Regions from separate parts of the Pseudomonas sp. N-1-13 genome, predicted to be linked through region 2. Evidence: predicted binding sites of a transcription regulator. Region 2 holds the regulator's gene; each other region holds the start of a gene.

Region 1 (7,823 bases), 3.1 Mb from region 2:
CGCAATTGCTGGTCAAACAGATTGGCCATCGCCCAGGTCAGCAAACCGGTCAGGAACGCACCGGCCAGCAGCACCAGCGAAGCCACCAGCCAGGCCGACACATCTTCGCTGATAAAACCCAGGATTCTGGGGCGTACCTGATGCAATGCCATAAATACAACTCAGAAAGGGGCAGGCAGTAGGTACTGCCCTGTCCACAGGCTTAAGTTATAGCTATTAGCCATCACTTTGACCAGCACAAAAACGCCTGAAAGCCTTGAGTTTCAAGGCTTCCATGGATCCAATCGGCTATAGGTCAGCGGGCCATGATTTTCCAGGCACGGTGAATCTTGCCATTGCGGGCAAAATCCGGATCGATGGTCTTGGCGGTGATTTCCTCCACCGCGTAACGCTCCGCCAGATTGTCCTCGAGCTGGAACTTGCGGAAGTTGTTGGAGAAGTACAGCACACCACCCGGCGCCAGGCGGGCCATGGCCAGGTCCAGCAGTTGGACGTGGTCGCGCTGCACGTCAAACACCCCTTCCATGCGCTTGGAATTGGAGAATGTCGGCGGATCGATGAAGATCAGGTCGTATTCGTCACGACTGGCTTCAAGCCAAGCCATCACGTCGCCCTGCTCCAGGCGATTCTTATCCGAAAAACCATTGAGCGACAGGTTGCGCCGCGCCCAGTCCAGGTAGGTTTTCGACAGGTCGACACTGGTGGTGCTGCGCGCACCGCCCTTGGCAGCGTGGACACTGGCGGTCGCGGTGTAGCAGAACAGATTGAGGAAGCGCTTGCCGGCCGCCTCTTTCTGGATCCGCAGGCGCATCGGCCGGTGGTCGAGAAACAGCCCAGTGTCCAGGTAGTCGGTGAGGTTGACCAGCAGCTTCACGCCGCCTTCGTTGACCTCGGTGAACTTGCCTTGGGTGCTCTGGCGCTCGTACTGCTTGGTGCCGCTCTGCCGCTCGCGACGCTTGATCACCACTCGGCTCTTGTCGACGTTCAGTGCCTGGGGAATCGCCGCCAGGGCGTCGAACAGCCGGGCCGAGGCCTTTTCCGGGTCGATGGATTTTGGCGCGACGTATTCCTGGACGTGAACCCAATCGTGGTACAGGTCGATGGCCATGGAGTATTCCGGCATGTCGGCATCGTAGACCCGGTAGCAGTCCACGCCTTCACGCTTGGCCCATTTACTCAGCAGCTTGAGGTTTTTTTGCAGGCGATTGGCGAACATCTGCCCGCCTTCGCTCAAACGGGCCTGCTCGACCACAGGAGCCGGAGCCGGAGCCGGCTTGATCGGGTTACCGTTCTTGTTGTACTGGCGCTCTTGCGGTACTTCCGGCGCCTGATCGTACTCAGCCAGCTCACGCTCGGCCTGGCGCTGTTCCGGGGTACGACGCTCGCCGGTGACGAACTGATCGGGCAGGACCTTGATCAGCAGCAATTTGCACGGCAAGGCGCCGTTCCAGAACGAATACTGCTTGTGACTGCGAATGCCCATGCGCTTGCCCAGGTCCGGCGCGCCGGTGAACACTGCGGCCTCCCAGTTCAGGCAGGCCTGGCGCAGGCGCTCGCCGAGGTTCTGATAGAGATAGAGCAAGCTGGCTTCGTCGCCCAGACGCTCGCCGTACGGCGGGTTGCAGATCACCAGGCCTTTCTGGTTCTGGTCCGGGCGGGGTTCGAACGTGGCGACTTCCCCCTGATAAATCTTGATCCACTCGCTCAGGCCCGCCCGCTCAACGTTGTTGCGGCCCGGCTGGATCAGCCGTGGGTCGGCTTCGTAGCCGCGAATCCACAATGGTGGCTTGGCCAGGCCGGCAGCGGCACGCTCGGTGGCTTCTTCGTGGAGCTTCTTCCACAACGCCGGCACATGGCCGAGCCAGGCGGTAAAACCCCACTGCTGGCGACGCAGGTTCGGCGCCATGTCGGCGGCGATCATGCCGGCTTCCACCAGGAAGGTACCGACGCCGCACATCGGGTCAGCCAACGCCCCGCCTTCAGCGGCAATACGCGGCCAGCCGGCACGGATCAGGATGGCCGCGGCGAGGTTTTCTTTCAGGGGCGCGGCGCCTTGCTGCAGGCGATAGCCGCGCTGGTGCAGGCTGTGGCCAGAAAGGTCCAGGGAAAGGATCGCTTCGCCGCGGTCCAGGCGCAGGTGGATGCGCAGGTCCGGGTTGAGCTTGTCGATGGATGGCCGCTCGCCTGTCGGGGTACGCAGCTTGTCGACAATGGCGTCCTTGACCTTCAAGGCGCCGAAGTGGGTGTTGTCGATACCCGAGCCGTGGCCGCTGAACTCCACCGCCAGGGTGCCATCGGCGAGCATGTGGTCTTGCCAATCCACATCCAGCACGCCGTGGTACAAGTCTTCGGCATCCTTCATCGGGAAGCGCTTGAGCACCAGCAATACGCGGTTGGCCAGGCGCGACCACAGGCACAGGCGATAAGCCGTTTCCATGTCGGCCATGCCGCGCACGGCCGAGGTGTGCTCACGCGCCTCTTCAAGGCCAAGCCCGACGGCTTCCTCGATCAGCAGGCCTTCAAGACCTTTGGGGCAAGTGAGGAAGAGTTCGAAACGATCGGACATGGGATTTCCAGAGCCTTTGGCTAAGTGGACCGGGCAACGCATTGCCGGGCCGGGTTCAATCAGGTGCTTTTCTCAAGAGCACCCGTGTGGCACGAAAGTGTGCCGTGCCGCCCTCGCCGCTCAGGTTAAAAGAGCTTAGAGGCGAGGGCAGATAAAAAATTCTGTGCAACAAATTGTGAAAACTCGACCCTTTCGTCGAATAGTACCCGAGTGCAACGGGGGGACATTCTCATTCGCCTGAGGGCTGCACCCTTCGATGCAGGGCCGATCATACAGGGGTCTTGCCTGAAAGCGGGTGACGAACATCATGTTACTTATCGCCCTAACATCTTTATTGTTACGTGCTTATGACAAAACGATCATTCCATCCATGTGACGCTTTGGTTAGAACTCAACACAGGTTGACGTCGCAACGGCGTCAACACCTCGGCTCGTCACGCCGGCAACGAGCCACCAACGGCAGAATGATTCTGCCCCGGCCTCAATAGAGGTCGACGCTAAGCAACAGTCAACAAGTGAGGGCAACACCCTATGAGAAGACTTAAGCGTGATCCGTTGGAAAGAGCATTTTTACGCGGTTACCAATATGGCGTTGGTGGTAAATCCCGTGAGCTTTGCCCCTTTACTCTACCGTCGGTACGTCAAGCCTGGATCAATGGCTGGCGAGAAGGACGCGGCGACAATTGGGACGGTATGACCGGCACTGCGGGTATCCATAGACTCAACGAACTTCACGCCGTCGGCTGACACAGGGCTTAACACTCAAGAACTCGACAATTTGATACTCACATCGATTTAACCACGCACGTCCCATCCGGACGGCGGGCTTCGGCCCAGGGGGCTCCTTCGAGGAGCCCTTTTTAATGCCTGGGTTTCATGAACACTGCAAAAAGCTGGGCTGTGAATACAGTTGTGGCGAGGGGATTTATCCCCGCTGGGCTGCGCAGCAGCCCCTCAGAGTGTCAGGTTTAACGAGTGAGCTGTTTGGGGCCGCTTCGCGCCCCAGCGGGGATAAATCCCCTCGCCACAGTTGAATCGCGTTGCACCTTGAGAATCAACGCAGTGCAGCAATCGCATCCACCGATTCCCGAATCAACGCCGGCCCCTTATAGATAAAGCCCGAATAAATCTGCACCAGGCTCGCGCCTGCGCTGATTTTTTCGGCAGCATGCTTGCCCTCGGTGATGCCACCCGCCGCGATGATCGGCAAGCGCCCCGCCAGTTCGGCGGCCAGCACTTTCACGGTATGGGTGCTCTTGTCCCGCACCGGCGCACCGGACAGCCCGCCCGCCTCGTCGGCGTGTTCCACCCCTTCGACGCCTTCGCGACCCAGCGTCGTGTTGGTGGCAATCACCGCGTCCATTCCGGTGTCGATCAGGGCCTGGGCCACCTGTGCGGTCTCTTCGTCGGTCATGTCCGGGGCGATCTTGATGGCCAGTGGCACATGCTTGCCATGGATCACCGCCAATTCGGCGCGACGTCGAGCCAGGTCAGCCAGCAGTTGCTTGAGCGAATCACCAAATTGCAGGCTGCGCAGCCCCGGAGTGTTCGGGGAACTGACGTTGACGGTCACATAACTGGCGTGGGCGTAGACCTTGTCCAGGCAGATCAGATAATCGTCAACCGCGCGCTCCACCGGTGTGTCGAAGTTCTTGCCGATGTTGATGCCCAGCACGCCCTTGTACTTGGCGGCAGCCACACGCCCCAGCAAATGGTCGACGCCCAGGTTGTTAAAGCCCATGCGGTTGATGATCGCCTCGGCTTGCGGCAGGCGGAAAATCCGTGGCTTGGGGTTGCCCGGCTGGGCACGCGGGGTAACGGTGCCGATTTCCACGAAACCGAACCCCAACTGGGCAAAACCGTCGATGGCCGCGCCATTCTTGTCCAGGCCCGCCGCCAGCCCGACCGGGTTGGGGAACTCAAGCCCCATCACATTCACCGGCAATTTAGCCGGCGCCTTGCACAGCAGACCATTGAGGCCCAAACGTCCACCCGCACCGATCAGGTCCAGGGACAGATCGTGGGAGGTTTCCGGGGAAAGTTTGAACAGCAGTTCACGGGCCAGGGTGTACATGGGCGGCTTGGACTCAGGCGACGAAATGAGGCGGCGATTATAGCCGGGCTACGACGACGCACGCGAGGCGCCTGCACAAAACAGCGGCGATGGCATATGCCTTGCACCACTTGCGTTCATCGGCACCCATGCCAACGACGGAATGAGTGCCACACTGTATTTGAAGGACAACGGCGTCGTCATCCGGCCTTGCAAACGTCCGGATACGGCGCCTTTTTTTGTGGAAAGGTGATGCGCGATGAATGAAGTTCCAGCCAACCCCCTGGCCTGGGTCAACGGCAGCGATGCCCCGGAAAAGAGCGCGATCAATCTTGGCTTCATGGCCTTGAGCGACTGCGCGCCGCTGGTGGTGGCCGCCACCCAGGGCTTTGCCCAGCCTTACGGGCTGACTTTGAACCTCAAGCGCCAAGCGTCCTGGGCCAACCTGCGGGACAAGCTGGTCAGTGGTGAAATCGATGCCGCCCACAGCCTGTATGGCCTGATCTACGCGGTGCACCTGGGCATCGGCGGGGTCGCGCCGACCGACATGGCGGTGTTGATGGGGCTGAACCAGAACGGCCAGAGCATCAACCTTTCCCATGGCTTGCAGGCCCAAGGCGTGACCAGTCCTGAGGCACTGGAACAGCATGTGCACCAAACTCGCCCGAAACTGACTTTCGCCCAGACCTTCCCCACTGGCACCCACGCCATGTGGCTCTATTACTGGCTCGCCGCTCAAGGCATCCATCCGCTGTCGGATGTCGACAGTGTGGTGGTACCGCCGCCGCAAATGATCGCCCACCTGCAGGCCGGACGGATCGACGGGTTCTGCGTGGGCGAGCCGTGGTGCGCCAGTGCGGTCAAACAGAACCTGGGCTTCACCCTGGCGACGACTCAAACCATCTGGCCCGATCACCCGGAAAAAGTCCTCGGCTGCACCCGTGCATTCGTCGAGCAATACCCCAATACCGCCCGCGCACTGGTGATGGCGATCCTGCAAGCCAGTCGCTTCATTGAGCAAAGCACCGAGAACCGCCGCAGCACCGCACAACTATTGAGTGCCCCCGAATACCTGGACGCACCGCTGGATTGCATCGAGCCGCGCCTGTTAGGGATTTACGCCGACGGGCTGGGCAACAGCTGGCAGGACCCTCACGCGATGCGTTTCCACGGCAACGGCGAAGTGAACCTGCCCTACCTGTCCGATGGCATGTGGTTCATGACCCAGTTCCGCCGCTGGGGCCTGTTGCGTGAAGACCCGGATTATCTGGCCGTGGCACAGCAAGTCCAGCAGCTCACGCTATACCGTCAAGCCTGCGCGGCACTGGACATCGCCGCCCCCCGCCAGGACATGCGCAGCAGCCAATTGATCGACGGCACCATCTGGGACGGCTCGGATCCGGCCGCTTATGCCAAAAGCTTCAAACTGCACGCTTTGAGCGATGCGGCTCCCCTCTTCGCCAGCCGCTGACAGGAGCCACGACCATGCTGCGTATCCTGCTGATCAACGACACCGCGAAAAAAGTCGGCCGTCTCAAAGCGGCCCTGATTGAGGCCGGGTTCGAAGTCATCGATGAATCCGGATTGACCATCGACCTGCCGGCACGCGTCGAAACAGTGCGTCCGGACGTGATCCTGATCGATACCGAGTCACCCGGACGCGATGTCATGGAGCAAGTGGTGCTGGTCAGCCGCGACCAGCCACGACCGATCGTCATGTTTACCGACGAGCACGACCCGGATGTAATGCGCCAGGCGATCAAATCGGGCGTGAGCGCCTACATCGTCGAAGGCATCCACGCCGCGCGCCTGCAACCGATCCTCGACGTGGCCATGGCCCGCTTCGAAAGCGACCAGGCCCTGCGCGCCCAGCTCCTGGCCCGGGACCAGCAACTGGCCGAACGCAAACGCATCGAACTGGCCAAGGGCATGCTGATGAAGATGAAAGAATGCAACGAAGAACAGGCCTACACCCTGATGCGCCGCCAGGCCATGAGTCGCCAGCAGAAGCTGATCCAGGTGGCCGAGCAGATCATTGCGATGAATGAGCTGCTCGGCTGAAAGCCTTGCAGCGCCTGGCCCGGCGCTATCGCGAGCAGGCTCGCTCCCACAGATCCTGTGGCCACTGGAACTCCAATGTGGGAGCAGGCCCGCTCCCACAGGTTTCATGGCCACTGAAGATCCACTGTGGGAGCGAGCCTGCTCGCGATAGGTCTCACACTGCTCCCCTGTTGGCACAGTTCTCGCTTTAGCAAAGCCACAGGTAACCAACGGCGGTTGCCCCACCTACGACAAAGACGTCGCACACCCTCCTCGCCCCCTGGCGATTCGGGTTGCGGCGTTTTTTTGTTTTGATCCCACAGTCCGGGGTCGGTGGTGCAGCCACAGGCGGCGCACTGCTTCAAGGCACTGACTCATTTCTCGAGACTTTTACAGCTGAGGTGCGCGATGAATTCAAGCTTCTGGAAATCCGGCCACACCCCGACACTGTTCGCGGCCTTCCTCTATTTCGACCTGAGTTTCATGGTCTGGTACCTGCTCGGTCCACTGGCGGTGCAGATCTCTGCCGACCTGCACCTGACCACCCAGCAACGCGGCCTGATGGTGGCTACGCCGATCCTGGCCGGTGCCGTACTGCGCTTGTTCATGGGCCTGCTGGCCGACCGGATTTCACCGAAAACCGCCGGTATGGTCGGTCAGGTGATTGTGATCGGTGCACTGTTCTGTGCCTGGAAACTGGGCATCCACAGCTACGAACAAGCCTTGCTGCTGGGGCTGTTCCTGGGCGTGGCCGGTGCGTCATTCGCCGTGGCCCTGCCGCTGGCCTCCCAGTGGTATCCGCCACAGCACCAGGGCAAGGCCATGGGCATTGCCGGCGCTGGTAACTCGGGCACCGTACTGGCTGCGCTGATCGCACCGGTAATGGCAGTGGCATTCGGCTGGAGCAACGTGTTCGGTTTCGCGCTGATCCCGCTGATCGTGACCCTGATCCTCTTTGCCTGGCTGGCCAAGAACGCTCCCGAGCGACCAAAAGCCAAATCCATGGGCGACTACCTCAAGGCCCTGGGCGACCGGGACAGCTGGTGGTTCATGTTCTTCTACAGTGTGACCTTCGGCGGCTTCATCGGCCTGGCCAGCGCACTGCCCGGCTACTTCAACGACCAGTACGGCCTGAGCCCGGTGACCGCCGGTTACTACACCGCC
Region 2 (7,823 bases):
CAGTGGAGTCAGTCGGCAGGTTATCCACGCGCTTTTCCAGCTGCAGCGTCACCCGACCGGTGAAACTGTCGCGGTCCAGATCGATTGCCGTGACCTTGCCGATGGTTACACCAGCCATGGTCACTTTGGCTCTGACCGTCAAACCGGCGATATTGTCAAAATAAGCATAAAGTTTATAAGTGTCGGTGCTTGCGGTCGGCGCCAGGCCACTGACCCGCAGGGCCAATAACAGCAAAGCCAGGATGCCAGCCAGCAAGAAAAGGCCGACACCGATTTCCAGGGTGCGGTTTTGCATCAGAAATCTCCAAACATCAAGGCGGTCAGAATAAAGTCAAGGCCCAGGACCGCCAGCGAGGCGTACACCACGGTCTTGGTTGTGGCACGGCTGATCCCCTCTGACGTGGGCTCACAGTCATAGCCTTGAAACACGGCGATCCAGGTCACCACGAAAGCGAATACGGCACTTTTGATAACGCCGTTGAGCACGTCGTCGAGAAAATCGACACTGTTCTGCATGTTGGACCAGTAGGAACCTTCATAGACCCCCAGCCAGTCTACAGCCACCCACGAGCCGCCCCAGATCCCCACGACGCTGAAAATGATCGCCAGCACCGGCAGGGAAATGAAACCGGCCCACAGGCGCGGGGCAATGATGTACTTGAGCGGGTCGACACCGATCATTTCCAGACTGGACAACTGTTCGGTGGACTTCATGTTACCGATTTCGGCCGTCAGCGCCGAACCGGCACGCCCGGCAAACAGCAGCGCGGTCACCACAGGTCCCAGCTCACGCAACAATGTCAGCGCGACCATCTGTCCAACCGCCTGCTCCGAACCGTAGCTGGACAAGATATTGAACCCCTGCAGCGCCAGGACCATACCGATGAAGATCCCGGAGACCACGATGATCACCAGGGACATCACGCCCACCGAGTGCAGTTGCTTCACCAGCAGCCCAAACCCGCCACCCGTCGTGTTGCGCCCCAGCAGGGCATGCATCAGAAACAGCGAGGAACGGCCCAGCACTGCCACCACATCGATGCCGGAACGACCAAACAGGCGAACTCTTTCTATCAGTGATTTCTTGCGCATCAGCGCTTCCCCAGCAGATCGGTGCGGTAATCCGTGGCCGGAAAATGGAACGCCACAGGCCCGTCCGGATCACCCTTCATGAATTGACGAATGCGCGGGCTGTCCGAGGCCTTCAATTCCTGGGGCGTACCCTGCCCCAGCACCTGGCCATCGCCGATCACGTAGATGTAGTCCGCAATGCTGGCGGTTTCGGCCAGGTCGTGGGATACCACAATGCTGGTAATACCCAGCGCATCGTTGAGCAGACGGATCAGGCGCACCAGCACGCCCATGGCGATCGGGTCCTGGCCGACGAAGGGTTCGTCATACATGAGGATCTTCGGATCAAGGGCAATCGCCCGGGCCAGGGCGACGCGGCGCTTCATGCCACCGGACAGTTCGTCCGGCATCAAGTCCAGGGCACCCCGCAGCCCGACCGCCTGCAATTTGAGCAGGACGATGTCGCGAATCATCTCTTCCGGCAGGTCGGTATGGACCCGCAAGGGGAACGCCACATTCTCGAACACGTCGAGATCGGTGAACAATGCGCCGCTCTGGAACAGCACGCCCATGTGCTTGCGCGCATCGAACAGATCGCTGCGCGACAGCTTTGGAAGATTCTGCCCATTGACCCAGACTTCGCCGGCACTGGGGCGCAACTGTGCACCCATCAGCCGCAACAGCGTGGTCTTGCCGCACCCGGAAGGCCCCATGATGCCGGTGACCTTGCCACGGGGAATGCGGATATCGATGTCATTGAAAATGCTGCGCGCCCCTCGCTTGAAGGACAATCCCTTCAGCTCGACCGCGTAGGCGTTGTCGGCACTCATCTAAACTCCTTGCGATGCAGCCTCACATCCGAATGCCCTGGCCAACCGACAAACGCCGGACTGCCGGGCACCCGAACCGGCGGCGAACTATATCACTGCAACACCCAAGCGCCCAAGGCCCAAGCCCGCGCCCGTTCAGTCCGGATACAGCTAAAAGAAGAGACTTTGTATCAAGTCATGTGAATCGCTCGAACAAAGCATGACGAACTAACGTGAGGGAATTGTTCATTGCCGCTATAATCGCCGCCTTTTCATCGAGCCATACGATCTCTGACATGAACCAAACCAGCGACCTGATTCAATCGGCACAACGTACCATCCGCCTCGAGCTCGAAGCCGTACAAGGCTTGCTGCCCCATATCGACGCTGATTTCGTACGTGCCTGCGAGATGATTCTGGCCAGCAAGGGTCGGGTGGTCGTGGTCGGCATGGGCAAGTCGGGACACATCGGCAACAAGATCGCCGCCACCCTGGCCAGCACCGGCACTCCGGCATTTTTTGTCCATCCGGCCGAAGCCAGCCACGGTGACATGGGCATGATCACTCGGGAAGACATCATCCTGGCCCTGTCCAACTCTGGCTCCACCAATGAGATCATCACCCTGCTGCCGTTGATCAAGCGCCTGGGGATCCAACTGATCAGTGTCACTGGCAATCCGGATTCGCCCTTGGCCAAAGCCGCCGAGGTCAATCTCAATGTTCATGTCGAGCACGAAGCCTGCCCGTTGAACCTGGCGCCGACCTCTTCCACCACCGCCACCCTGGTCATGGGTGATGCCCTGGCCGTGGCGTTGCTGGAAGCCAGGGGGTTTACCGCTGAAGACTTCGCGTTCTCCCACCCCGGCGGCGCCCTGGGCCGTCGCCTGCTGTTGAAAGTGGAAAACGTGATGCACGCAGGTCAGGAGCTGCCACAGGTGCCACGCGGCACGCTGCTCAAGGATGCACTCATGGAAATGACCCGCAAGGGTCTGGGCATGACGGTCATTCTCGAAACTGACGGCAAACTCGCCGGGATCTTCACCGACGGCGACCTGCGTCGCACCCTGGACCACCCGATCGACATTCACAGTACGACCATCGAGCAGGTCATGACCCCCCACGGCAAGACTGCCCGCGCCGAGATGCTCGCCGCCGAGGCCTTGAAAATCATGGAAGACCATAAGATCAGCGCCCTGGTGGTGGTCGACGACGAAGACCGCCCAGTGGGCGCCCTGAACATGCACGACTTGCTGCGTGCGGGAGTCATGTAAATGAACACAGACCTGCTGCAACGTGGCAAAGCGATCAAACTGGCCGTGTTCGACGTGGACGGCGTCCTGACCGACGGCCGCCTTTATTTCCTCGAAGACGGCAGCGAATTCAAGACCTTCAACACCCTCGACGGCCAGGGCATCAAGATGCTGATGGCCGCCGGCGTGCAGACCGCCATCATCAGTGGCCGCAAGACGCCAGTGGTCGAGCGGCGCGCGAAGAATCTCGGCATCCCCCACCTGTATCAGGGACGAGAAGATAAACTGGTGGTGCTGGACGAGCTTCTGGGGCAACTCAACCTAAGCTATGAACAGGTCGCCTACCTCGGTGACGACCTGCCGGACCTGCCGGTGATTCGTCGGGTCGGCCTGGGCATGGCGGTGGCAAACGCGGCCGGCTTCGTGCGCGAGCACGCCCACGGCATCACCACGGCGCGAGGCGGCGAAGGGGCCGCTCGTGAATTCTGTGAACTGATCCTGCGCGCCCAAGGCCGCCTCGAGGCGGCCAACGCCGCGTATCTGTGAGCCATTTATGCTAAGCAAGAAAATTCGCACCATCGTGGTGTTCGGCTGCATCGCAGCGATTTTCGCGGCGGTCGGCTATTGGAACATCAGCCCGGAACGCTTCCTCGACCGCCCTGCGGTCAAGGTCCAGGAAAATGATATCGACTGGTATGCGACCAACACGCATACCCTGCAATACCTGCCCGATGGCAAAGTGCAGTATGAAATGACGTCCGACAAAGTCGACCACGTCAAGGCCAGCGAAATCACACTGGTCACCAAGCCAGACCTGAACATGTTCAGGGGCACCGAGTTTCCGTGGCACGTGCAGAGCGAACGCGCCGAGGTCAATCCCGACGGCACCGAAGTGGAACTGATTGATTCGGTACGCATCGCCCGGACCGATGAGAAGAACCGTACGACCATCATTACCAGCAGTCGTATGACAGTCTTCCCGCAGCGAGAATATGCGCAGACCGAGCAACCCGTTAGAATCGACGGCGCCGGTGGTGTGTCGACCGGCACGGGAATGAAAGCGTATTTGAAGGAAAGCAGGATACACCTGCTATCGAACGTAAGAGGACAGTATGAAGCTCGCTAAAACCCTCCCTATTTTGCTCAGTCTGGGCGCAGCACTGGGAAGCGCGAGCGCCTGGGCCCTCCCCACCGACCGCGACCAGCCTATCCGCATCCAGGCCGACGACGCCCAACTGGACGACAAGAACGGTGTAGCCACCTATAAAGGTGACGTGATCATCACCCAGGGTTCGATGAAGGTCACCGGCAACACCGTGACCATCACCCGCACCCAGTCCGGCGACATCGACGTCGTCACCTCGGTGGGCAATCTGGCCTACTTCGAGCAGATGCAAACCGCGGGCGACACCAAGCCGGTTCAAGGCTACGGGGTAACCATTCAGTACCACGCCGCCAAAGACCGCGTGGTGCTGATCGATCGCGCCAAGGTCGTCGACAAGGACAACAACATCACCCAGGGCGAGAAAATCGTCTACGACACGGTCAAGAAGCTGGCCAGCGCCGGTCGCGCCACTGGCAGCAAGGTCACCGAGCAGCGTCCACGGATCGACATGGTCATCCAGCCGAAAAAGAAAACCGACGAGCAGAAGGCCCAGTAATGGCAACTCTGAAAGCTCAGCACCTGGCCAAGAGCTACAAGAGCCGCCAAGTCGTGCGTGATGTCAGCCTGTCCATCGACAGCGGCCAGATCGTCGGCCTGCTCGGCCCCAACGGCGCGGGCAAGACCACTTGTTTCTACATGATCGTCGGCCTGGTTCAGGCCGATCAGGGCCGCGTCCTGATCGACGACCTGGACGTCAGCCACCAGCCGATGCATGGCCGGGCGAAGGCCGGTATCGGCTATCTGCCGCAAGAAGCGTCGATCTTCCGTAAACTGTCGGTTGCCGACAACATCATGGCGATCCTCGAGACCCGCAAGGAACTCGACAAGGCCGGTCGCCGCCAGGAACTGGAAAGCCTGCTGCAGGAATTCCACATCAGCCACATCCGCGACAACCTGGGCATGAGCCTGTCCGGTGGCGAACGGCGCCGCGTGGAAATCGCTCGCGCCCTGGCCACCGCACCGAAATTCATCCTGCTGGACGAACCATTCGCTGGCGTGGACCCGATTTCGGTCGGCGACATCAAGCAGATCATCCACCATCTCAAGGCCAAGGGCATCGGCGTATTGATCACCGACCACAACGTTCGCGAGACGCTGGATATCTGTGAAACCGCCTATATCGTCAATGATGGCCAGTTGATTGCCGAAGGCGACTCCGCGACCATCCTGGCCAATGAACTGGTCAAGGAAGTGTATTTGGGCCATGAGTTCCGCCTGTAAGCGAAAAGTGTCTGGTCAATCACCTCGGCGTCGCTAATTTTATTACGTGACGCCCTAGGCAAACACTTCAGTTTCAGGCATATAATTTGCTTAAGTTTGGCGCTTCGGCGCCCTGTAGTGGATGGCGCATGTGCGCCGGCGAATAAGGTGTTAAGCCCCAGCCATGAAACCATCGCTAGTCTTGAGAATGGGCCAGCAGCTGACGATGACACCGCAGCTGCAACAGGCCATCCGCCTGCTCCAATTGTCGACCCTGGACCTGCAACAGGAAATCCAGGAGGCCCTGGAGTCCAATCCGATGCTCGAACGCCAGGAAGAAGGCGACGACTTCGACAACACCGATCCGCTGGCCGATAACGTCGAGCAAAAGACCAACACCGAAATCCCGGAACCGTCCTATCAGGAAACCGCCCCGACGGTGGATAACCTTGAGGATGGCGAATGGAATGAACGCATCCCCAACGATCTGCCCGTGGATACTGCCTGGGAAGACGTCTACCAGACCAGCGCCAGCAGCCTGCCCAGCAGCGATGACGACGAGTGGGACTTCACTACCCGCACCTCCACCGGCGAAAGCCTGCAGAGCCACTTGCTGTGGCAACTGAACCTGGCGCCGATGTCCGATACCGATCGTCTGATTGCCGTGACCCTGATCGACTGCATCAACAATCAGGGCTACCTGGACGAGACGCTTGAAGAAATCCTCGAGGCCTTTGACCCCGAGCTGGACATTGAGCTGGACGAAATCGAAGCCGTCCTGCACCGCATCCAGCAGTTCGAACCCGCCGGCATCGGTGCTCGCAACCTGGGCGAGTGTCTGCTGCTGCAACTGCGTCAGTTACCCGCCAAGACGCCTTGGCTGGCCGAAGCCAAGCGACTGGTCACCGACTACATCGACTTGCTGGGCGGTCGCGACTACAGCCAGTTGATGCGTCGCATGAAGCTCAAGGAAGATGAACTGCGCCAGGTGATCGAACTGGTCCAGAGCCTCAACCCGCGCCCAGGCTCGCAGATCGAGTCCACTGAACCCGAATACGTGGTTCCCGACGTGATCGTGCGCAAGCACAACGACCGCTGGCTGGTGGAACTGAACCAGGAATCGGTGCCCAAGCTGCGGGTCAACGCCCAGTACGCCGGCTTCGTAAAGCGCGCGGACACCAGCGCCGACAACACCTTCATGCGCAACCAGTTGCAGGAAGCGCGCTGGTTCATCAAGAGCCTGCAAAGCCGCAACGAAACCCTGATGAAAGTAGCCACCCAGATCGTCGAGCATCAGCGCGGCTTCCTGGAGTACGGCGACGAAGCCATGAAGCCGTTGGTCCTGCACGACATTGCCGAGGCAGTGGGCATGCACGAGTCGACGATTTCGCGGGTGACCACCCAGAAATTCATGCATACCCCCCGGGGCATTTATGAACTGAAATACTTTTTCTCCAGCCACGTCAGCACCTCCGAAGGCGGTGAATGCTCGTCCACAGCCATCCGCGCGATCATCAAAAAACTGGTGGCCGCGGAAAATCAGAAAAAGCCGTTGAGTGACAGCAAGATCGCTGGTTTACTGGAGGCACAAGGCATTCAGGTGGCCCGCCGTACCGTCGCCAAATACCGTGAATCCCTCGGGATCGCACCTTCGAGCGAACGCAAGCGGTTGATGTAACAGGCCACGCCACAGCGTTCCAGTGGCAGGCATTTCTGCCTGCCGCTTTATGCACTGGCAACGAAGGAGAAGCTGTATGCAAGTCAACATCAGTGGACACCAACTGGAAGTGACCGAACCTCTTCGCGAATACATCGGCGAAAAACTCGAACGATTGGAGAGGCATTTCGACAAGATCACCAACGTGCAAGTCACGATGAACGTCGAGAAGCTGCTGCAGAAAATCGAAGCCACGTTGCATATCCCCGGCGGAGAGGTGGTTGCCAATGCTGCGCATGAAGACATGTATGCCGCGATTGACCTGCTGACCGACAAGCTGGATCGCCAACTCAAAAAGCATAAGGAAAAGACCCAGAGCCTCCTCCAGGGCGCGACCGGTCGTTAACCCCCCTAATCCATGATCCGACTAGAATCCATCCTGACCCCCGGCCGTTCCCAGGTGAACGTGCCGGGTGGCAGTAAAAAGAAAGCCCTCGAACAAATTGCCAACCTGATCCACCGAGAGGTACCGGATCTGGAAATGCAGGATGTCTTCGAGGCCCTGTTTGCCCGTGAAAAACTGGGCTCCACCGGCTTTGGCAACGGTATCGCCATTCCCCATTGCCGCCTCAAGGCCTGTACAGCGCCGATCAGTGCGTTGCTGCACCTTG
Region 3 (7,823 bases), 3.4 Mb from region 2:
GCCCTTGATGGAGTGGCTCCACCAGGTCACGGTGACTTTGCCCCATTCGGTGAGCAGACCCGGGTGATGACCTTCGGCCTCGGAGATTTCCCCAACGGCGTTGGTGAAGGCCAGGGCGTGCTTGAAATTCTTGAACAGGAAGACTTTTTCCAGCTGCATCACGCCGTCGCGCACTTCGATGTTCCAGTCCGGGATCTGCTTGATCAGTACCGGCAGTTCTTCGTCGCTGACTTGTGGCGCGTCGGCGCGGCAGGCTTCGCAATGGGCTTGGTTCAGAGTGTTCATGGTGTGTTCCCGGATCGAATATTTGAAAAACGTCGATGCACTCACGCTAAAGCAAAGCCGCGTTGTGCAACAGACTCAATTGAGATTAAAAGACGCGGTTCACGCAGCTTTTGGCGGAAATTTCGGAGCGTGCAGGCCCAGTTCGCGACCACGCTTGACCATGCCCATGATGTCTTCGTGGGCCAGGTCGAACAGGCGCTTGAGCTCGGGGAGCACGAAATACACCGGCTGCAGGATGTCGATGCGATACGGCGTGCGCATGGCTTCCAGCGGATCGAAGGCTTGATGCTCCGGCTCGTCCGACAGGCAGTAAACAGTTTCCTTGGGCGAAGACAGGATGCCGCCACCGTAGATGCGTCGGCCTTGCGGGGTTTGCACCAGGCCGAACTCAATGGTCATCCAGTACAAGCGCGCCAGGTAGACGCGTTCTTCCTTGGAAGCCTGTAGGCCGAGTTTGCCGTAGGTGTGGGTAAATTCTGCAAACCAGGGGTTGGTCAGCAGCGGGCAGTGGCCAAATATCTCGTGGAAAATGTCCGGCTCTTGCAGGTAATCCAGTTCTTCGCGGGTACGAATAAACGTCGCGACGGGAAACTGCTTGCTGGCGAGCAATTCAAAAAAGGTCTGGAAGGGGATCAGCGCTGGTACCCGGGCCACTTGCCAGCCGGTGGTTTCACCCAACACCTTGTTGATTTCACCCAATTGCGGAATACGGTCGTGGGGCAGGCCCAGCTTGTCGATACCGTCCAGGTACTCCTGGCACGCACGGCCTTCGATGACTTTGAGCTGGCGGGTGATCAGCGTGTTCCACACCGCGTGTTCTTCGGCGGTGTAGTGAATAAAACCTTGCGCATCGGGCTCGCGGGCCACGTATTGCGTCTGCTTCATGCTGCTCTCCTGCTGATTTCCCTCTGGGGGACGGCTTGTTTGTTGTTATGTCCAGCGATGCATAAGAGATAACCCGAAGCAGGGATGTGTGCAGCAGGCAGGCAAGAGTGGGTATCGCGATAAAGGTGTGGTTTCGTAAAGTTTTCGTTACGGCTCCAGCTGTTCTTCGCTATTGTCGGGTTTTTCGACTGGGAAATGGCCTACAACTGTCACATAATCTTGACGTTTATTTGCGCTGCCACGCAGAAAAAAACTTGTGGCGAGGGAGCTTGCTCCCGCTGGGCTGCCAAGCAGCCCGCTCTCCCATGCTTGCATACACATCGATATCGGGCCTTTTCATGCGCATCAAAGTCCATTGCCAGAACCGCATCGGCATCCTGCGGGACATTCTCAACCTGCTGGTGGAGTACGGTATCAACGTCGCCCGCGGGGAAGTGGGCGGTGAGCACGGCAATGCGATTTATCTGCACTGCCCGAATCTGATCAACATCCAGTTTCAGGCGCTTCGCCCGAAGTTCGAAGGCATTGCCGGGGTCTTCGGCGTCAAACGGGTGGGGTTGATGCCCAGTGAACGTCGGCACATGGAACTCAACGCGCTACTCGGCGCCCTGGAGTTTCCGGTGCTGTCCATCGACATGGGCGGTTCCATCGTCGCCGCCAACCGGGCGGCGGCGCAGTTGCTCGGGGTGCGGGTGGATGAAGTGCCGGGGATCCCACTGTCCCGGTACGCCGAGGATTTTGACCTGCCGGAGCTGGTGCGCGCCAATCAGTCACGCATCAACGGCTTGCGGGTAAAGGTCAGGGGCGATGTGTTTCTGGCGGACATCGCGCCACTGCAATCGGAGCACGACGACAGCGAGGCCATGGCCGGTGCGGTGCTGACGTTGCATCGGGCGGACCGGGTGGGCGAGCGCATTTATAACGTGCGCAAGCAGGAATTGCGCGGCTTCGACAGCATTTTCCAGAGTTCGAAGGTGATGGCGGCGGTCGTCCGGGAAGCCCGGCGCATGGCGCCACTGGATGCGCCGCTGTTGATAGAAGGCGAAACCGGCACTGGCAAAGAGTTGCTGGCTCGCGCCTGTCACCTGGCGAGTCCGCGCGGGCAGTCACCGTTGATGGCACTCAACTGTGCGGGGTTGCCCGAGTCCATGGCCGAGACCGAACTGTTCGGCTACGGCCCGGGTGCTTTCGAGGGGGCCCGGGCCGAAGGCAAGCTCGGGTTGCTCGAGCTGACCGCCGGAGGCACGTTGTTCCTCGACGGGGTAGGGGAAATGAGCCCGCGCCTGCAAGTGAAATTGCTGCGCTTTTTGCAGGACGGTTGCTTCCGTCGTGTAGGCAGCGATGAAGAGGTGTACCTGGATGTCAGGGTGATCTGTGCGACCCAGGTGGATTTGTCCGAGCTCTGCGCCCGAGGGGAATTTCGTCAGGATCTGTACCACCGTTTGAACGTCCTTTCGCTGCACATCCCGCCTCTGCGCGAATGCCTCGATGGCTTGATGCCGCTGGTGGAGCATTTTCTTGACCAGGCCAGTCGGCAGATTGGCTGTGCGCTACCGAAACTGGCCCCGGCGGCGATGGACCGTCTCAGCCACTACCACTGGCCAGGCAACGTTCGGCAGCTGGAAAACGTGCTGTTCCAGGCTGTCTCCCTGTGTGATGGCGCAACGGTGAAAGCCGAGCATATCCGTCTGCCGGACTACGGCGTGCGTCAGCCCCTGGGGGACTTTTCCCTGGAGGGCGGGCTGGACGACATCGTCGGGCGATTCGAGAAAGCCGTGCTTGAGCGGCTGTATTCCGAACACCCCAGCAGCCGGCAACTGGGCAAGCGGCTGGGGGTTTCCCATACGACCATTGCCAATAAGTTGCGTGAGTATGAGGTGGGTAAGGCCGGCTCATAATAGTTGCTTACCTGTTGTGTTTGGTGGGACTTCTATCGCGAGCAGGTTCGCTCCCACAGGGTATCGAGTGTTCAAAATCCTGCGAGCACCCAAGATCCATGGTGGGAGCGAGCCTGCTCGCGATGACGGCAGTAGCCGTTGCCAGAAGGTCAAGCGTTGCCACCAAACGGCATGACACCGCCGGTTTTTCGTCTTCGATACATTTCCCCAAATCCCTTCAATAACCCTGAAGCCCTTTGTTTGTGCGGCTCGACGGCGCCAGAAAAAAGTTGGTCTGCAAATTGCTTAGTGCTCAGCAGTACAGCAGTGGACGGCAAACGTCCGGCATGCAGAGGAACGACAGTGGACAAGTACCTTTATGTGGCAATGACCGGCGCCAGCCAGAACGCACTGGCGCAGCGGGCCCATGCCAACAACCTGGCGAACATCTCCACCAACGGTTTTCAGAAAGACCTGGAGCAGGCTCGTTCGATGCCGGTGTTTGGCGACAGCTTTCCGGCGCGGGCATTTGCCATGTCCGAGCGTCCAGCCACTGACTTCACCCCTGGCGCGCTGGTGGAAACCGGCCGCGACCTCGACGTGGCAGTCAGCGGGCCGGGCTGGATGGCTGTGCAGAACCCTGAAGGCGGTGAAAGCTACGTGCGCACCGGCAGCCTCAACGTTGACGCCCTGGGCGTGCTGCGGGCCGGCAACGGTATGCCGGTGATGGGCAACGGTGGTCCGATCGCCGTGCCGCCAGAGCAGAAAATCGAAATCGGCCAGGACGGCACCATCAGTATCCGCGCCATGGGTGAAGGCCCGCGCGTGATGGCTGAAGTCGACCGCATCAAGCTGGTCAACCCGGATCTTCGCAACATGACCAAGGGCCTGGACGGCACCATCCGCACCAAGGACGGCCAGCCGGCTGTCATTGATGCCAACGTGCAACTGGTGTCGGGTTTCCAGGAAGCGAGCAACGTCAATGCCGTGGACGAGATGACTTCGGTGCTGGCCCTGGCCAAGCAGTTCGAGCTTCACGTCAAGATGATGAACACCGCCAAAGAAGGCGACGAAGCCATGGCTCGGGTCTTGCAGATCTAATCATTAATTACAGCGTCGCGCCGAAAAACAGGCGTACGAGGAGAATCGAATGCTTCCGGCTCTTTGGGTTGCCAAAACAGGTCTGTCCGCCCAGGACACCAACCTTTCTACTATTTCCAACAACCTGGCGAACGTGTCGACCACGGGTTTCAAGCGTGATCGCGCCGAGTTCCAGGACCTGCTGTACCAGGTCAAACGCCAGCCAGGCGCCCAATCGACCCAAGACAGCGAATTGCCGTCGGGCCTGCAAGTGGGTACCGGTGTGCGCATCGTCGGCACCCAGAAAAACTTCACCGCCGGTAGCCTGCAAACCACCGAGCAGCCGCTGGACATGGCCATCGACGGTCGCGGTTTCTTCCAGATCCTGCAGCCCGATGGCACCACGTCCTACACCCGTGACGGTACGTTCCACCTCGATTCCAATGGCCAGATCGTCAACGCCAGCGGTTTCGCCCTGGAACCGGCGATCATCATCCCGAACGACGCCCAAACGTTCACCGTGGGCCGCGACGGCACCGTGTCCATCACTGTGGCGGGCAACCCTGCTTCGCAGGTGATCGGCAACCTGCAGACTGCCGACTTCATCAACCCGGCCGGCCTGCAAGCGGTGGGTAACAACCTGTTCCTGGAAACCGCGGCCAGCGGCGCGCCACAAGTCGGCACGCCAGGCCTGAACGGCTTCGGTACCACGCTGCAGAACACCCTGGAAACGTCCAACGTGAGCACCGTGGAGGAGATGGTCAACATGATCACCACCCAGCGCGCCTACGAGATGAACTCCAAGGTGATCTCCACCGCCGACCAGATGCTCTCGTTCGTTACGCAGAATCTGTAATCACGTCTATAGGGCGGCCTGAGGCCACCTGCAACACCAAGAGGTAGGGTCATGAATCGCTTCGTATCTGTTCTGGCACTGAGTGGAGTTACTGCGCTCGCGGGCTGTGTCGCGCCAACGCCCAAGGCCAATGACCCGTACTACGCTCCGGTGTTGCCGCGCACGCCGTTGCCGGCCGCTGCCAACAACGGTTCGATCTACCAGGCTGGCTTCGAGCAGAACCTGTATAGCGACCGTAAGGCTTTCCGGGTTGGGGACATCATCACCATCACCCTGAACGAACGGACCCAGGCCAGCAAGAACGCCAACTCGCAGATCGACAAGACCAGCGAGACCAGCGTTGGCCTGACGTCGTTGTTCGGCTCCAGCCTGACCACCAACAATCCCATCGGTGGCGGGGACCTGAGCCTCAACGCCGGTTATGGCTCCGACCGGGCCACCAAGGGCGACAGCAAGTCCGGACAGAGCAACAGCCTGACCGGCTCGATCACCGTGACCGTCGCCGATGTGTTGCCCAATGGCATCATCGTTGTGCGGGGCGAGAAGTGGCTGACCCTCAACACCGGTGACGAGCTGGTGCGCATCGCCGGCATGGTTCGCGCCGATGATATCGCTACCGACAACACCGTCTCGTCGACCCGTGTAGCCGATGCACGTATTACCTACTCGGGCACCGGTGCTTTTGCCGATGCGAGTCAGCCAGGCTGGTTCGACCGTTTCTTCCTCAGCCCGAAGTTCCCTTTCTAGGTGGCCCAGTTGAATCTTAAGCGGTTGAATCTCAAGCAGCTGTTGATGGGGGCACTGCTGATGTCGGCGGCCTTCACCGCTCAAGCCGAGCGTCTGAAGGACATCGCCAGCATTTCCGGCGTGCGCTCCAACCAGTTGATCGGCTATGGCCTGGTCGTGGGTCTCAATGGCACGGGCGACCAGACCACCCAGACCCCGTTCACCCTGCAAACCTTCAACAACATGTTGTCGCAGTTCGGCATCAAGGTGCCGGCGGGTTCGGGCAACGTGCAGTTGAAGAACGTGGCGGCGGTGTCGGTCAGTGCCGACCTGCCGGCGTTCGCCAAGCCCGGGCAGCAGGTGGATATCACTGTTTCGTCCATCGGTAACTCCAAGAGCCTGCGCGGCGGCACCCTGTTGTTGACGCCGCTCAAGGGTATCGACGGCAACGTCTACGCCGTCGCCCAGGGCAACCTGGTGGTGGGTGGCTTTGACGCCGAAGGCCGTGACGGTTCCAAGATCACCGTCAACGTTCCGTCGGCTGGCCGCATTCCTGGTGGTGCGTCGGTGGAACGTGCGGTGCCGAGCGGTTTCAACCAGGGCAACAGCCTGACTCTGAACCTCAACCGTTACGACTTCACGACCGCCAAGCGCATCGTTGACAAGATCAATGACATGCTCGGCCCTGGCGTGGCACAGGCCATCGACGGCGGCTCGGTGCGCGTCACCGCGCCTCTGGATCCGAGTCAGCGGGTCGACTATTTGTCGATCCTGGAGAACCTCGAAGTCGATCCGGGCCAGGCGGTTGCGAAAGTCATCATCAACTCGCGCACCGGCACCATTGTGATCGGCCAGAACGTCAAGGTTTCACCCGCCGCGGTGACCCACGGCAGCCTGACCGTGACCATTACCGAAGACCCGATCGTCAGCCAGCCTGGACCCTTGTCCAACGGCCAGACCGCCGTGGTGCCCCGTTCGCGGGTCAATGCCGAGCAGGAAGCCAAGCCGATGTTCAAGTTCGGACCGGGCACTACCCTGGATGAAATTGTCCGGGCGGTGAACCAGGTCGGCGCGGCGCCGGGCGACTTGATGGCGATTCTCGAAGCCTTGAAGCAGGCCGGCGCGTTGCAAGCCGACCTGATCGTGATTTAAGGAACGAGCCATGGATATGCGCAAGGGCGCTTTGATCAGCGGGGATTCGGGTTCCTACTCGGACCTCAATCGCCTGAACCAGCTCAAGGTCGGCGACAAGAACAGTGACGGCAACCTGCGCAAAGTGGCGCAGGAATTCGAGTCGCTGTTCATCGGTGAAATGCTCAAGTCCATGCGTGCGGCGACCGAGTCGATGGGCAAGGACAATCCGCTCAATACCGCTGAAGCCAAGCAGTACCAGGAAATGTACGACCAGCAGTTGGCCGTTTCCATGTCTCGCGAGGGCGGTGGTATCGGCCTGGCCGACGTGCTGCTGCGCCAGATGTCCAAGAACAAACCCCTGGTGTCAGGCGAGGCGGCAACGCTGTCGGCCGGCAAGCAGGAGCAAGCGTTGGACGAGGCCGTCAAGGCCCCGGTGCCGACGCCCATTGCCGCCGGCACGTTGCCCGACGGGCCATTGTCGCGCTCCAACGGCCAGCGTCCGCTGTGGGCTTCGCGGGCCGTGAGTGCGCCGCAAGGGGTGGGCGAGGGCGTTCACCGCAACGACATGGAATTGCTCAACCAGCGCCGCCTGGCCTTGCCGCCCAAACTGGCCGATCGGCTGCTTGCCGGGTTGGTGCCTTCGGCTGCCGTCGCGCCTGACGTCAAGGCGCAGAATATTTTGCCGGATCGTGCCATCACCGCCGTCAAGCCTGCCACCGGCGAACTGGCCAATGGCGACTGGCTGGCCGCGCTCAAGGCGTCAGAGCCGAGCGAGTCCATGCAGGTGTACGGGCGTGCCGTGGCGCAGCCACCCCTGGCGCCAGCCCGCAAGGCCTTCCGCGATGCTGACGAGTTCGTCGATGCCATGCTGCCAATGGCCAAGGAAGCCGCGGACCGTATCGGCGTGGACCCTCGTTACCTGGTGGCCCAGGCGGCCCTGGAAACCGGCTGGGGCAAGTCGGTCATGCGTCAGCCTGATG

The links. Region 2 encodes sigma-54, which starts transcription at its own class of promoters, with help from an activator protein. Its sites were predicted from a motif close to ANTGGCATNNANNTTGCTNT; they were not measured.
Region 1: AC3I65_RS08365 (CmpA/NrtA family ABC transporter substrate-binding protein) is a predicted target of sigma-54. The motif match lies at 4,729-4,748, and genes of this name have one in related genera.
Region 3: AC3I65_RS07125 (flagellar basal body rod protein FlgF) is a predicted target of sigma-54. The motif match lies at 3,337-3,356, and genes of this name have one in related genera.

Annotation. Positions count from the first base shown of each region.
Region 1 is NZ_JBYNRI010000001.1:1,828,437-1,836,259, reverse strand. Features, by position in the region: gene AC3I65_RS08385 (sensor domain-containing diguanylate cyclase) at 1-152, opposite strand, end outside; gene rlmKL (bifunctional 23S rRNA (guanine(2069)-N(7))-methyltransferase RlmK/23S rRNA (guanine(2445)-N(2))-methyltransferase RlmL) at 296-2,566, opposite strand; gene rmf (ribosome modulation factor) at 3,098-3,313, shown strand; gene AC3I65_RS08370 (quinone-dependent dihydroorotate dehydrogenase) at 3,621-4,640, opposite strand; gene AC3I65_RS08365 (CmpA/NrtA family ABC transporter substrate-binding protein) at 4,879-6,090, shown strand; gene AC3I65_RS08360 (ANTAR domain-containing response regulator) at 6,105-6,680, shown strand; gene AC3I65_RS08355 (nitrate/nitrite transporter) at 7,068-7,823, shown strand, end outside.
Region 2 is NZ_JBYNRI010000001.1:4,913,622-4,921,444, forward strand. Features, by position in the region: gene mlaD (outer membrane lipid asymmetry maintenance protein MlaD) at 1-295, opposite strand, end outside; gene mlaE (lipid asymmetry maintenance ABC transporter permease subunit MlaE) at 295-1,092, opposite strand; gene AC3I65_RS22060 (ATP-binding cassette domain-containing protein) at 1,092-1,901, opposite strand; gene AC3I65_RS22065 (KpsF/GutQ family sugar-phosphate isomerase) at 2,177-3,151, shown strand; gene AC3I65_RS22070 (KdsC family phosphatase) at 3,152-3,676, shown strand; gene lptC (LPS export ABC transporter periplasmic protein LptC) at 3,684-4,256, shown strand; gene lptA (lipopolysaccharide transport periplasmic protein LptA) at 4,243-4,791, shown strand; gene lptB (LPS export ABC transporter ATP-binding protein) at 4,791-5,516, shown strand; gene AC3I65_RS22090 (RNA polymerase factor sigma-54) at 5,680-7,173, shown strand; gene hpf (ribosome hibernation-promoting factor, HPF/YfiA family) at 7,250-7,558, shown strand; gene ptsN (PTS IIA-like nitrogen regulatory protein PtsN) at 7,571-7,823, shown strand, end outside.
Region 3 is NZ_JBYNRI010000001.1:1,545,662-1,553,484, forward strand. Features, by position in the region: gene AC3I65_RS07110 (4a-hydroxytetrahydrobiopterin dehydratase) at 1-285, opposite strand, end outside; gene phhA (phenylalanine 4-monooxygenase) at 385-1,170, opposite strand; gene AC3I65_RS07120 (sigma-54-dependent transcriptional regulator) at 1,509-3,068, shown strand; gene AC3I65_RS07125 (flagellar basal body rod protein FlgF) at 3,411-4,148, shown strand; gene flgG (flagellar basal-body rod protein FlgG) at 4,198-4,983, shown strand; gene flgH (flagellar basal body L-ring protein FlgH) at 5,035-5,730, shown strand; gene AC3I65_RS07140 (flagellar basal body P-ring protein FlgI) at 5,776-6,861, shown strand; gene flgJ (flagellar assembly peptidoglycan hydrolase FlgJ) at 6,872-7,823, shown strand, end outside.